DNA from 2 places in the Stenotrophomonas sp. CFBP8980 genome. Region 1 is predicted to be linked to the other one. Evidence: riboswitches for the same ligand, from Rfam matches in the RefSeq annotation. Region 1 holds a riboswitch; the other holds the start of a gene.
The links. Region 1 has a riboswitch for thiamine pyrophosphate ahead of SOM47_RS14945 (TonB-dependent siderophore receptor). Riboswitches for the same ligand answer to the same signal wherever they lie in the genome.
Positions count from the first base shown of each region.

Region 2: linked by a shared signal. The riboswitch ahead of thiC (phosphomethylpyrimidine synthase ThiC) and the one ahead of SOM47_RS14945 (TonB-dependent siderophore receptor) in region 1 are both predicted to bind thiamine pyrophosphate.

Region 1 covers NZ_JAXCXF010000007.1:222,566-229,504, forward strand. Annotated here, with positions in the region: gene SOM47_RS14930 (amidohydrolase) at 1-579, shown strand, start outside; gene SOM47_RS14935 (EAL domain-containing protein) at 629-1,984, shown strand; gene pnuC (nicotinamide riboside transporter PnuC) at 2,123-2,698, opposite strand; gene SOM47_RS14945 (TonB-dependent siderophore receptor) at 2,695-4,866, opposite strand; TPP riboswitch at 4,934-5,029, opposite strand; gene SOM47_RS14950 (phosphotransferase enzyme family protein) at 5,071-6,207, opposite strand; partial or broken gene SOM47_RS14955 (autotransporter outer membrane beta-barrel domain-containing protein) at 6,824-6,939, shown strand, end outside.
Region 2 covers NZ_JAXCXF010000001.1:936,810-943,748, reverse strand. Annotated here, with positions in the region: gene SOM47_RS04105 (winged helix-turn-helix domain-containing protein) at 1-1,181, opposite strand, end outside; gene SOM47_RS04100 (ion channel) at 1,433-2,110, opposite strand; gene thiC (phosphomethylpyrimidine synthase ThiC) at 2,227-4,014, opposite strand; TPP riboswitch at 4,095-4,196, opposite strand; gene SOM47_RS04090 (BCCT family transporter) at 4,398-5,975, shown strand; gene ggt (gamma-glutamyltransferase) at 6,567-6,939, opposite strand, start outside.

The DNA.
Region 1 (6,939 bases):
GCCACCGCCGGCACCGCACCCAAGGACCGTCGCACGGTGGTCATCCATTCCCAGTTCGTCCGCCGGGACCAGCTGAAGCAGTACGTGGACCATCAGCTGATTCCCTCGTTCTATACCGAGCACACCTTCTTCTTCGGGCAGGCGCACATCAAGAACAGAGGTATCGCGCAGGCATCGTTCATCAGCCCGATGAAGACGGCCATCGCGATGGGGCTCAAGCCGACCAATCACACCGATTTCAGCGTCGCGCCGATCAATCAGATGATGGTGGTGTGGTCAGCTGTGAATCGCCGACTACGCAGCGGAGACATCCTGGGGCCCGATGAACGGATCAATCCCTTGGACGCACTCAAGGCGATCACGATCCATGCCGCCCACGCGTACTTCGAAGAAGCGGAAAAGGGTTCGATCGAACCGGGAAAACTGGCCGACCTGGTGATTCTTGACGGCAACCCGCTCACGGTCGACCCGGGCGCGATCAAGGACATCAAGGTGGTCGAGACCATCAAGGAAGGCAGGACGATCTACCGGGCAGCGCATGACCGATCTCCGGGCATCGCCAGCCCCGAACGTGGGTAACACCTGCAACGCTGCACCAGTACCATGACGGAAAAAAAAGGGATCTTGCATGCTCGAGACAGGAAGTGCGCGAAGCAGCCGGGAATGGGTCACCCGCAAGTTCCCCGATCACTCGCAATGGCCGCGCGTGAAGCGCCTGCTGCACCTTGGCGGGATGGTCTGCGTGCTGCATGGCGTGGCGTGGGGAGCCTACTACGGCAGTCACGGCATGCTCGTGCTGGCATGGGTGTTGAGCGCGCTCACGCTGGTGGGAATCGGATGCTTCATCATCGCCCGCCGGCGCGACCGGCTGCCGATGGTGCTCATCGCGCACGTGCTGGTGGTCATGACCATCTTCGTCAGCCTGGCTGAAACGCCTACCTTGGCGGCGGCGCGCTCCACCCATCTGTTCCTGCTGCCGATCGGTGCAGCGACCTTCTTCCTGTTCCGCAGCGAAGGCGTCTACCTGCGCTGGATCCTGCCGACGCTGTGCGTGGTCGCGCTGGCCTGGCTGGCGATCAGCCCGGCCAGCTTGGGTGCCGGCCTGGAACTGCTGTCGGACACCGTGCGCCGGGTCCGCCATGGCCTCAATACGGTGACGGCCATGGCGTTGACCGTCGGGGTGCTGGCGATCTTCCGCGAAGACTTCAGCACCCAGATGGACCAGTATGCCGCGCTGGTGCGTGGCATCGCCCAGCGCGAACTGCGCGGCTACCTGCAGCCGCAGGTGGCGCTCAACGGCCAGGTCGTGGGGGCCGAGCTGCTGCTGCGCTGGGACCGGCCCGGGCACGGGCTGCAGTCGCCCGCCAATTTCATTCCGCTGGCCGAGCAGACCGGGCTGATCCACGAAATCGGCCTGATGGCGCTGCGCCGTGCGTGCGTGCAATTGGCCGCATGGGCCACGCTGCCGGGCGTCAATACGTGGGTATTGTCGGTGAACGTGAGTCCGCTGCAGCTGGCCTCGGACAGCTTCGTCAACGACGTGCGCGGGATCGTGCGCGGCACCGGGGCGCCGGCCAACCGGCTGCGCCTGGAGATCACCGAATCCGCCCTCGCCCACGACCACACGCAGATCGCTTCAACAATGAACGCCCTGCGCGAGGACGGCGTCTCCTGGTCGCTGGATGACTTCGGCACCGGCTTTTCCTCGCTGTCACTGCTGCAGGTGCTGCCACTGGATGAGCTGAAGATCGACCAGACGTTCGTAAGCGGGATGGGCGGAGACGCAAGCCACCGCGAACTGGTGCGCAAGATCATCGAGATCGCTGCCATCCTGGGGGTGTCCACCGTGGCCGAAGGCGTGGAAACCGAGCAGCAGCGCGCATGGCTGGCCAGCATGGGTTGCCGGGTGTTCCAGGGTTATCTGTTCGGCCGGCCAATGCCGGCCGATGACTTCCATGCCGCGCATGTGGCGCCGCTGGTCTGATGGTTTGCGCATGCGCGCTCGCCGAGCATGGCCCAGCGCTACCCGGCTGGGTTCGCAGCATGCCCTTGGTAGCGCCGAGCCATGCTCGGCGGGGGCATCGTGACGCGGCAACGAACGGCCGCCGAGCACGGCTCGGCGCTACCGGTATCCCGGCTGGCGGGCGCTGGCCGACCACGAGCGCACGCCCAGCATCGCCAAGCCGATGAACACCACGTACAGCGCGGCGGTCACGTGCAGTGACTTGAACAGGTACACGCCGATATAGATCACATCGACGAAGATCCACAGCCACCACGCCGCTACGTGCCGGCGCGCCTGCCACCACTGCGCGACCAGGCTCAGCGCCGCCAGCAGCGCATCCAGCCACGGAATCGCCGCGTCGGTGAGGGTGTGCATGCCGGCACCGAGCGCCAGCCCGAAGGCCACGCCGATGCCGAGATCACGCACTACATGCTGCGCCGGCAGCGGCACGATGCTCACCCGGCCATCGGCCTGCGCGCTGTGCCGCCAGCTCATCCAGCCGTACACCAGGAAGCCACCGAACACGACCTGCAGCAGCGTGTCCGAGTACAGGCGCGCCTCGGCGAACACCAGCGCATACAGCGCCACCGAGGCCAGCCCGATCGGCCAGCCAATCAACCGCCGCCGGGTCATCAGCCACACACCGACGATGCTCAGCGCCGCAGCCGACCATTCCAACAGTTCGGCGTTCATAGCGCGATGGTGACCGACAGGCGCGCCTGCCGCGGCGCACCGGCGAACAGGTAGTAATCGCCGGCGCTGCTGCCGGTGTCACGCCAGTAGAATTTGTCGAACACGTTGTCCACCGCCAGCCGCCATGTCACCGGCTGCTGGCGCAGCGTGTGCTGGTAGCGCAGGCCCAGGTCGACCACGCTGTAGCTGGGCGCGCGCACGCTGCCATCCACCGTGGCGGTGTTGGATGAGGCATAGCGCCAGCCGCCGGTGACGCCCACGCCGGCGGCGAACGGCAGCGCGTAGTCCAGGTGCACGGTGGCCCGCGTCTTTGGCACGTTGACCAGCTGGTGACCTTCGTAAGCGGCGGTGGCGGTATCGCGTGCACGCGCCTGCAACACACTGGCACTGGCCGTGACCTGCAGCTGTTCGGTGAGGTGTCCGTTGGCGGTCAGCTCCAGCCCGGTGTGGGTCTGCTGGCCTTCCTGCACGAAGGTGAAGCCGGCATCGCTGTCATCGGCACGGGCGTACTGGAAAGGCTGGCTGGTGCGGAAGAGCGCCGCGCCAAGGGTCAGCGCATCGGTGGCGCCGTACTTGATCCCCACTTCCAGCTGGCGCGACAGCACCGGCGGCAGGAACTCACCCTCGTTGGACGTCCAGAACGGGGCCTCCTGCCCCAGCGAAATGCCGCGCACGTAGCTGACGTAGGCATTCACCTGGTCGGTCGCGTTCCAGATCAGCGCGGTCTGCGGCAGGAAGCGTGAGATCCGGCTGTGGCGTTCCGGGTTGCCGCGCTTGTCGTAGGCACGTTCGTGCAGCCGCACCATGCGCCCACCGGCCAGCCACTGCCAATCATCGCCGAAGCGCATGCGGTCCAGCACGAACAGGCCATCCTGGCGGCTGTCCAGCCGACGCACGGAGGCACCGGGCTGCAACGGGGAAGGCGCGAACACCGGTACCTGCGGGTCATGGATGTTGGCCGTGCCGACGTACTCGTTGACGTTCTGCCGCTTGTCCACCGTGCGCCGGAAGGTGTCGGCGCCAATGCTCAACTGATGGGTGACGCGGCCGATGTCGACGCTGCCGCGCAGCTCGGCGCGCAGTTCCTGGTTGACCCGGGTGTCGTCCGGGCTGCGGTAATCGTAGATGTCGTAGTCGCCGTTGGGCGCGAAGTAGTTGCCCGGCACGCTGCCGTCGGCGCACTGCGCGGCGTAGTAGCAGCCGTAGGCGAAGGCCACGTTGTCATCGATCACCGAACGGCTGTGGCTGGCCGACACCCGCGATTGCCAGCGCGGCCCCAGCTCAAAGGTATGCAGGGCGGTCAGGTTGGTACTGGCGATGCCGACCGGCTGCTGCCACGGCTGGTAACCGAGCATCTTGGAGCGGTCCACGCCGCGCGGCAGCTCGGTTGCGCCCAGCAGCTGGAAGCCCGATGCCGAGCGCTGTGCGCTGGTCTGGTAGTTGGCATCCACTTCCAGCTTGCCGCGTTCGCCGATCAACCAGTCCGCGGCCAGCGAATAGAAGTTGCGCCGCCCGTCGGCGTGGTCGATGTAGGACGCGCTGTCTTCCCATGCGGCATTGACGCGCACGCCGAAGCGCGGCGTCAGCCAGTGGCCCACGTCCACGGCGGTGTAACGGGTGCCTTCCGAATCGGTGCCCAGGGTGACGGTGCGCACTTCGGCGGTGCGCTTGCCGACGTAGTTGATGATGCCGCCCGGCGCCATCACGCCGGCAGCCAGCCCGGCTTCGCCCTTCAGGATTTCCACCTGCTGGATGTTCTCCAGCGCGAGGCGCTGCTCGCCGGTGGTGGCCAGGCCATTGAAGCGGTAGCCGGTGGCGGTATCCAGCGCGAAGCCGCGGATTGCGATGTTCTGGTAGTAGCCAACCGGTGCGTAGCTGTCGCCCAGCGAGGCATCGTTGGCAGCCATTTCGCTCAGCGTGCGCACCTGGCGGCTGTCCAGCAGGGTGCGGTCCAGCACGTTCACCGAGGCCGGGGTGTCCTTCCAGCTGGCCGCACCGAAGCTGCTCGACGGCATGGTGGCGGCCGGCGCCTGCTGGGCCTGCACGCGCACGGCAGCCAGTTCGGTCGGTGAGCGGTCGGGGACATCGGCAGTGGCATCGGCCGCGTGCAGCGGCAGCGCGGCGCAGAGGGCAATGGTCAACAGCGTGGGGCGCAGGCAGCGGTTCATTCGATTCGTCATCAACAGGAAGAAAGACGAAGCGACGGCGCGCGCGCAGTGACCCGATGGGTCCATGTGCTTGCAGCTCAAAGCTCCCTACGCCGGTGCAAACCGGATCAGGTTCCAAGGGACTCTCTCAGCCTGGTCAAACCAGGCACCCCCGCTTCAGGCGCTCATTTCACACCAAAACGGCCGAAGAAGCGAATCAGCCGCTCAGGCAGCGCTGCGGAGGGTGGCCAGCAGGCCTTGCCCGGCGGGCGTGCGGAACCAGTCGGCGTGGCCGAGCAGGAAGGTGCGGTAGGCCACGTCGGCGTTGGCGCGGGAGCCGGTGATGGCGTGGAAATACTCAACTTCAGACAGCGCGAAATCCAGGTGCACCACGGGCAGCAGGTCGGCCAGCAGCCGGACCTGGTCGGCCGAAAGCGCACGCGCATCGCGGTAGCCGACCAGCAGCGCCAGTGCGATGTCACCGCGCACCGCCTGCGCGCCACGGTCCAGTTGCAGCCACGCGATGGCATTGCGCTCGATCGCCGTGGCCAGGTCGTACAGCGCGCTGGTGGGCGAGGCCAGCCCGAAATCGAGCACGCTGCTGACCGTGGTAGCGCCGCTGCCGATCTGCCAAAGCAGGTTGGACACATGCCAGTCGTTGTGCCCCCACAGGCGAGGCTCGGCGGCCAACCGCGTGGCGAGTCCCATGTGCCAGGGCAGGATCGCGCGCTGCAGCTCGGCCTGCCACGGCGTGTCGGCCAGGTAAGCGGCCAGCCCGGGACGGTCGGGCAACTGCGCGGTGAGCGCCGCGAGCGGGTCCTCGGCGCGGATCAGATCATCGCGGGCCACCAACAGGTGCGTGGCCCGCTGCGGTGCGTGGAAGCCTTCTGCGGCGGTGTGCAGCAGGGCCAGCATGCGCCCGGCCTGCCAGGCCTGTTCGACGCTGGCCGGTGGCGTCCATGAGGGCACGTCGCGGTACAGGTCCTGGCCGATGCCTTCGGCGTGCACTTCGAAGGTCCAGACGCCGTGCTCGAGTGCGGTCGCGCCATTCTGATCGGCAATGACCTGCACCACCGGCAGGCCTTGGGCCGCCAGATGGGCGATGAAGCGATGTTCTTCGGACAGCACCGCGGCGCTGCGCACGCTGCAGTGGTGGCGCTTGATGAAAAACCGCCCCTGCGGCGCCTGCACGAGCGCCGCCGCGGAAAACGGCCGCGGGCTGTGCCACAGCAACCGGCAGTCGCCCTGCAGCTCCACGAAACGCCGCTGCAGCCACGCGATCTCGCCGGCGCTGATCGCAGGCCAGTCGGGTGGGACCTCGTCGTTGTCGAGACCTTGGACGTGGTGGGCGGGGCTGTTCATCGGATATCGGTCGGGCGAGGGGGCATGCGCACGGCAAGCTGCCCGCGCGGCGCTCACATGGTAAGCCGTCGGGCCACCCGTGGGACGGTGCGCAGAATCATGTTTCTGTGTCCAATAGGCGGCCTACCCCCTGCGCAACCGGGCGATACCAGATGCGCTTGATCCTGGAGGCCAGGTAGTTGGACGCCCGTTCTGGGCTTTCAGCAGCCCTCCCATGCATGAGTGCTCCCGTCCCGATCCGGCGAGGTACATCCCACGGCGTTACGCCTTCGCGGCGCAGGGATACAGCAGATTTACTTTCGAATTGCTTCCATGGCATCGGCTGCGCCGTTGCGTTGAGATGACATACCCGCCGTTTCCCGACGGTACGGTGTCAACGCTGGTCAGTCTCTCGTTCAGCGATGCCCCGTTGCTGCCTTGAACCCCTTGGGGCAGTGGTGGTAAGGGCCGGCCCCCCGCCGGCCCTTTTTCTTTCGAGGCGGCAGGGCTGGCTCGCGGTGGTGGATGGGCAGCAGCGGGAGGACATGACTCTGCGCCTAATGGATGACGATTCGTCAGCGTTGTCACGGACCATTTAGAAGTTCTTCGATACCGCACGAAAGCAGCAGAAAATATCGTGAAGCCTGAATTCTCCAAATCGGCTGACGACATGAAAACCTCGATTTCCAATCGACACGCTTTAGCGCTTGCGGTCAGCAGCGCACTCCTGATGACCTCTTGGAACACTGGCGC
Region 2 (6,939 bases), on a different contig from region 1:
CGCGGGGCGTAATCGAAGTCGTCCTTGTGCGCGGCATAGGTCAACGCGCGCCACCGCCCGCTGGCAAGGTCCAGTACCCGGATCCCGCGGTGGGCGTAGGCGCCAACCATGCTGCCGAACACCAGCCCGCTGCCGTCCGGCGTCCAGTCGAAACTGAGCAGTTCGGTACCGTCGCAGCGCGTGGCCTGGCGCACGTTCCCGCCGGTCGCGCTGGCGATCAGCACTTCGCAGCGACCTTCGCCGGAGAAGCGTGCGAAGGCGATCTCTCGGCCGTCCGGGGACCAGTTCGGGAAGCGGTCCACCGCCCCGTCCGGACGGTCCACCAGATTGCGCGCCGGCGCATTGCCGGAGGTCTGCACCTTGATCTGGCCGCCGCCATCTTCTTCACTGGCTTCGTACGCCACCTGGGAGCCATCCGGCGACAACGTGGGATAGGTTTCAAAGCCCGCACCGGCGGTGATGAGTCGATACGGACGCTGCGGACTGCCGATCACCCGCGTACCGTTTTCCACCGCCGCATCGACTGCCGAGGGTGACGTATCCCGATGCAGCAGCAGCCAGGTCATGACGCCCAGCGCCAACAGCATGGACAGACCTACGCCCAGCAGCACCCAGCGCCGTACGCGTCGCCAGGCACTGCGGGGCCGCATCGGCGCCAGCAGCGGGGGTTCGGGACGCGTGCGGGTGGCGTCCATGTCCATTTCCATGTCCACGGCCACATCCACGTCCGTGCATGCGTCTACGTCCATATCCCTGCCAGCGGGCGACTGCACCGGCGGTGCCGGCGTTGGCGCTTCGCCCGCCGGCAGGGCGGACCGTTCAACCGGATCCACCGCACTCACCGCCACCCGCAGGCGATAGCCGGTCTTGGCGATCGTCTCGATGTAGGCGGGACCGTCCTCGCTGTCAGCGGTGAAGGCCTTGCGCAGCTGGGTCACGGCCTGGGTCAGCACATCATTGGTAGGCAGCGTGTCCGGCCACACCTCGGCGAACAGCTCATCCCGGGTGACCACGCGCCCGTTGCTGCGGACGAGCACGCGCAGCACGCCCACCGCCTTCGGGGTGAGCCTGCGAAGTCGCCGCGCACCGGGCACCTGCACTTCACGTGACGACAAGGTCACGGTGCATTCGCCGATACGCAGGATATCTACGTCATGGAAAGGGCTGTTGCTGATGGTCATCTATCTCGAACGCGGGCGGCAGGCGGGATGCCAGCCAGGTGCGCGTGAATGACCGGGAGGTGCAATCGCGAACAGCCAGACTCTGCAAACAGCATGAACCCATAACGCAAATGAATCGAAGCGCGCGAATACTAGCCTATGAGAGTTAACCGCACATGCTGCGGCGGACATCAGGCACTCTCTCGCCCACGTATTCAGATAATCAGTTTCACTATTCGCGCCTTCCGGGGCGCGATTTTTTTATCTGCCATTCATTTTTGTCGGTGCTCGAGCATGGTCAGACCGACCAGTCGCGATACCACCAGGGCCACGTACATGACCCCGCAGAACTGCGCCAGCATTACCAATGCGCGTGCCTGGGGGTGTACCGGAACGACGTCACTGAGACCTACTCCAGACAGTAAGCTGAAGCTGAGATAAAGCAGCTCCATCCACGTTCGGAACGGGGTCTGGTTGGTGGCCAGGAAACTGCCCGGATACCACTGCTGGCAGACCGAAAACGCAAACGCGAACGCCCACGCGAGCAGGGTGAAGGTGGCGCCTGCAGCAAACAGTTCGTCGCGGGTGACTTTATGGTCCTGCAGCATGTAGGCGATCAACGCACCGGCGGTGTAGAAGTACAGCAGGCTTTCCAGCAGCTGCGCCGTGATGCCCAACCCGGTCTTGCCCAACAGCACCGCCGCGATGGAGAACACCACCGAGGGAATGGCCAGCAACAACGCAAGCCAGGTGCCCAGCGGGCTGCGCTGCACCACCCACAGGGCGAGCCCGAGCACCGCGATGCCGAACGTGCCCACTGCCGCCCGCCCCGCCGCGGTGTCATCCATTGCCGGATACACCAGCACGCCCAGCAACTGCACCGCCAGCAACCAGGCGGAGGGATGGCGGCGGGCGATGGCCAGCCAGCGGAGGGTGGGCGGGATGGGCATGGCGCGGCCTTGGGAAACGATGGGCGGAGGATAACGGGGGAGAGCGTGACGACCAACGGTCGTCACCCACCAGGACCTGCGGTCGTCACCCACCAGCAGCTGCGGTTGTCCGTCCCCTACCCGCCCGCAGACTGCCCGCGGACCTCCTGGCTGATCTTCATCGAACAGAACTGGGGTCCGCACATCGAGCAGAAATGGGCGCTCTTGTGTGCGTCCTTCGGCAGGGTCTGATCGTGCAGCTCCCTGGCCTTTTCAGGATCCAGGCCGAGGTGGAACTGGTCTTCCCAACGGAATTCGAAGCGGGCCTTGCTGAGCGCGTTGTCACGCACCTGCGCACCGGGATGCCCCTTGGCCAGGTCCGAGGCATGGGCGGCGATTCGATAGGCCATGATGCCGTCGCGGACGTCCTGCCGGTCCGGCAGGCCCAGGTGTTCCTTGGGGGTGACGTAGCAGAGCATCGCCGTGCCGTACCAGCCGATCATCGCCGCGCCGATCGCACTGGTGATGTGATCGTAGCCCGGCGCGATGTCGGTGGTCAGCGGCCCCAGGGTATAGAACGGCGCCTCGCCGCATTCGCGCAGCTGCTTGTCCATGTTCTCCTTGATCAGGTGCATCGGCACGTGGCCCGGGCCCTCCACCATCACCTGCACGTCGTGCTGCCAGGCCACCTTGGTCAGTTCGCCGAGGGTTTCCAGTTCGGCGAACTGCGCCGCGTCGTTGGCATCGGCGATGCAGCCCGGGCGCAGCCCGTCGCCCAGCGAGAACGTCACGTCGTAGGCCTTCATGATTTCGCAGATGTCGTCGAAATGCGTATGCAGGAAGTTCTCCCTGCGATGCGCCATGCACCATTTGGCCAGGATGCTGCCGCCGCGCGAGACGATGCCGGTCATCCGGTTCGCTGTCAGCGGCACATGCGCGGCCCGCACCCCCGCGTGCACGGTGAAGTAATCCACGCCCTGTTCGGCCTGTTCGACCAAGGTATCGCGGTATACCTCCCAGCTGAGGTCTTCGGCCCGACCGCCGACCTTTTCCAGCGCCTGGTAGATCGGCACGGTACCGATCGGCACCGGTGAGTTGCGGATGATCCACTCGCGGGTTTCGTGGATGTGCTTGCCGGTGGACAGGTCCATCACCGTATCGCCGCCCCAGCGGATCGCCCAGACCAGTTTCTCCACTTCCTCGGCGATGCCCGAGGACACCGCACTGTTGCCGATGTTGGCGTTGATCTTGGTCAGGAAGTTGCGGCCGATGATCATCGGTTCGCTTTCCGGGTGGTTGATGTTGTTGGGCAGCACCGCCCGGCCACGGGCGATCTCGCTGCGCACGAATTCCGGCGTGATCACGCGCGGGATGGCAGCACCGAAGGACTGCCCCGGATGCTGCTGGAGCAGTCCGGCATCGAGCACCGCATGCAGGCGCTGGTTCTCGCGGATGGCGACGAACTCCATCTCCGGGGTGATGATGCCCTGGCGGGCGTAGTGCATCTGGGTCACGTTGGCGCCGGCACGCGCTCGACGCGGCTGATGGCGCGCCGGAAAGCGCACCGCGGCCAGCCTCGCATCGAGTTCGCGCGAACGACCAAACACCGAGCCCAACCCGCCCGGCAGTGCGGTGTCGGCACGCTCTTCGATCCAGCCGCGGCGCAGTGCAGTCAGGCCCGCCGCCAGGTCGATCCGCGCCGCGGGATCGGTGTAGGGACCGGAGCTGTCGTAGACCGCCAGCGGCGCGTTCCCGCCGCCGCCGAACGTGTCCGGGGTCGGGCTGAGCGCGATCTCGCGCATCGGCACCTGCAGGTCCGGCCGGGAACCGGCCACATGCACCTTGCGCGAACCCGGGATCGGCCGGGTGACGGTTTCGGAAAGCTGCTGCGCCTGCTGCTGCAGGTCGTCGTACGGTGCGTTCATCGGGCTTCGTCCAATCAGGTTCGGGGACGAAGCGGCGGTGCGCCGACGCACGCGCGCCGGCCCCGGGAGAGCCCACGCACGGACGGCGTTGCAAAGCTTCCCTACGCCGGTATGAGCCGGATCAGGTTCCAAGGGACTATCTCAACCACGGCCAGTTGGCCGCGGTACCCCCGCTTCAGCGCGCATTAGAACATACCGCCGCTGTCGCGGACGACACACTGACGAGTCCATGACGCCACGCTGGGTAACATCGCGCAGCGCACTGTCGCGCCTGCTCCTGCAGGCATGCGGCCGTCCGCCGTCCTCCGCATTGCTGGTATTGCCCGGCATCGCACTGCAAGCTTCTGCTCGCTCCCTCATTCACTGATCGGAGAAGCCCCGTCATGGTGTTTCGAATTTCCATCGCACTGGTCGCTGTCCTGGTGCTGCTCGCCGGGCTCGCACCGGACTCCTTCAACGCCGTCGTACAGGCCGTGCTGGCCGAGGTGGTCCGCGGCGCGGGCTGGCTCTACCTGCTGGTCGTGTTCCTTGCGCTGACCTTCCTGCTGTACCTGGCGTTCGGACGGTTCGCCAACCTGCGCATCGGCGGCGAAGATGCCGAGCCGGACTTCTCCCGCGCCAGCTGGATGTCGATGCTGTTCGCTGCAGGCATGGGCATCGGCCTGGTGTTCTGGGGCGCGGCCGAGCCGGTCTCCCATTTCGTCAAACCACCGGAAGGGCTGGAACCCATGGGCATGGATGCGGCGCGTGCCTCGATGCGCTACGCCTTCTTCCATTGGGGCCTGCATCCGTGGGCGGTGTACGCATTGATCGGCCTGGCAATGGCCTGGTTCCAGTTCAACCGCAACGGCCGCGGCCTGGTCAGCGACATGCTGCAGCCGATCATCGGCCAGCACCATCGCGGCTGGATCGGCCACGTGGTCAACATCGCCGCCGTGGTGGCGACCGCGGTCGGCGTGGCCACCACGCTGGGCTTCGGCACCATCCAGATCGCGGCAGGCCTGGAACGGGTGTTCGGCATTCCCTCCAGCGTGCCGACCCAGATGGTGATCATCGCGGTGGCGTTCGTGTTGTACATGGCGTCGACCCTGAGCGGGGTGGAGCGCGGGGTCAAATGGCTGTCCAACTTCAACCTCGGCCTGGCTGCGCTGCTGCTGGCGATGGTGCTGGTGTTGGGCCCGACCGGCTTCATCTTCGACACGTTCACCACCACGCTGGGGTCCTACCTCAACCAGCTGGTGACGATGAGCCTGCGCATGTCGCCGTTCTCCGGCAGCACCTGGGTGGCCGACTGGACCATCTTCTACTGGGCGTGGTGGATTGCCTGGGCACCGTTCGTGGGGTCGTTCATCGCGCGCATCTCGCGTGGCCGCAGCGTCCGGGAGTTCGTGATCGGTGTGGTGATCGCACCGACCGTGCTGGGCTTCATCTGGTTCTCGGTGTTCGGCGGCACCGCGCTGTGGTCGCAGTTGTTCGGCCATGTCGATCTGGTGGCCGCGCTGGGCAATGGCTACGAAACGGTGCTGTTCACCATGTTCGACAGCCTGCCCTTCCCGCTGTTGCTGGCCAGCGTGGCGCTGGTGCTGCTGATGATCTTCTTCGTGACTTCGGCCGATTCTGCAGTACTGGTACTGGCCAGCATGTCCACCGATGAGGCCGGTGATCCGCCGCCGAAGCGCAAGCTGGCGTGGGGCGTGGGTGTTGCGCTGATCGCGGCGGCCTTGTTGCTGGCTGGCGGACTGTCCGCCCTGCAGGGCATGATCACCATCGCCGCGCTGCCCTTCGCCGTGCTGATGATCCTGGTGATGGTGTCGTTGTACCGCGTGTTGGACCAGGAATGGACACGCGAGCGGCGCAAGGCGCAGCGTGCGCGGCAGATGATCGAGGCGTGGATTGAACGCGAAATGGCGGCGCAGGAAGAGACGCGGCTGGAAGCCGAGCACGCGGCTGAGCGCGACTGATGGGGTGGGTTGCCGGGCTTGCAGCCCGGCGCCCGCTTCGAAGCGACGTCAACGTCAAAGTCTGCAGGGCTGTGTGTGGGCGGGGCGGGGTGGGTTGGCGGGAATCGCCGTGAATCCGTCCATGGAGGCTCGCCATCCGCTTGCTCGCCGGTGCAGTCCTGCACAGGCGGCAAGACCTGCGCTGGGCTCCTGCCCAGCGCGTCCGGCGCATGCGCCGGACCCATGCGGATGAGCGTTCCCGCCAACCCACCCCGCCCCACCTTCGACAGGTCCATGGTGGCCATGGAACCTTCGGTAGCGCCGACCCATGGTCGGCGGATGGCAGGGGGAATGGGATCTGATGATTTCCGCCGAGCATGGCTCGGCGCTACCGCTTTTCATTTTTTAATTACGCGGGTGGCGGCCATCGGAACCTGTCAGGGGGCCGGGCGGGTGGGGTTGGCAGGACGCTGAGCCGCATGGATGCGGCGATGCAGCCTACAGGGACGTACTTGCGGCGTGTCCTGCCAACCCCACCCGCCCGTCGCCAAACACGTAACCTGCTTCCAGCCACCACCCGCGAGGGGGGTCTCACCCGTTCGACGCCTGCCCTCAATACCCCGCCGCCTGCCCATCCTTGCGGCTCTCCGACGCGCCGTAGTACACACCCGTCTCCGGATCGCGCAGGATCGCCTGGTAGCCGCCATATGGACCGTCGGCGAACACCACGCGGTGGCCCTTGCGCATCAGCGCGCGGATCGTGTCATACGCAAAGCCGGTTTCCAGGTTGACCTCGCCGCCGTCGCTCATCGCCGTGGCCTGGCCGGTCGGCTCGGTCGAACCCTCGTGCTGGATGCGCGGCGCATCACCGGCTTCCTGCAGGTTCATGCCGAAGTCCACCAGGTTCATCACGATCTGCGCATGGCCCTGCGGCTGCATCGCCCCGCCCATCACGCCGAAGCTCGCATAGGGCTTGCCGTCCTTG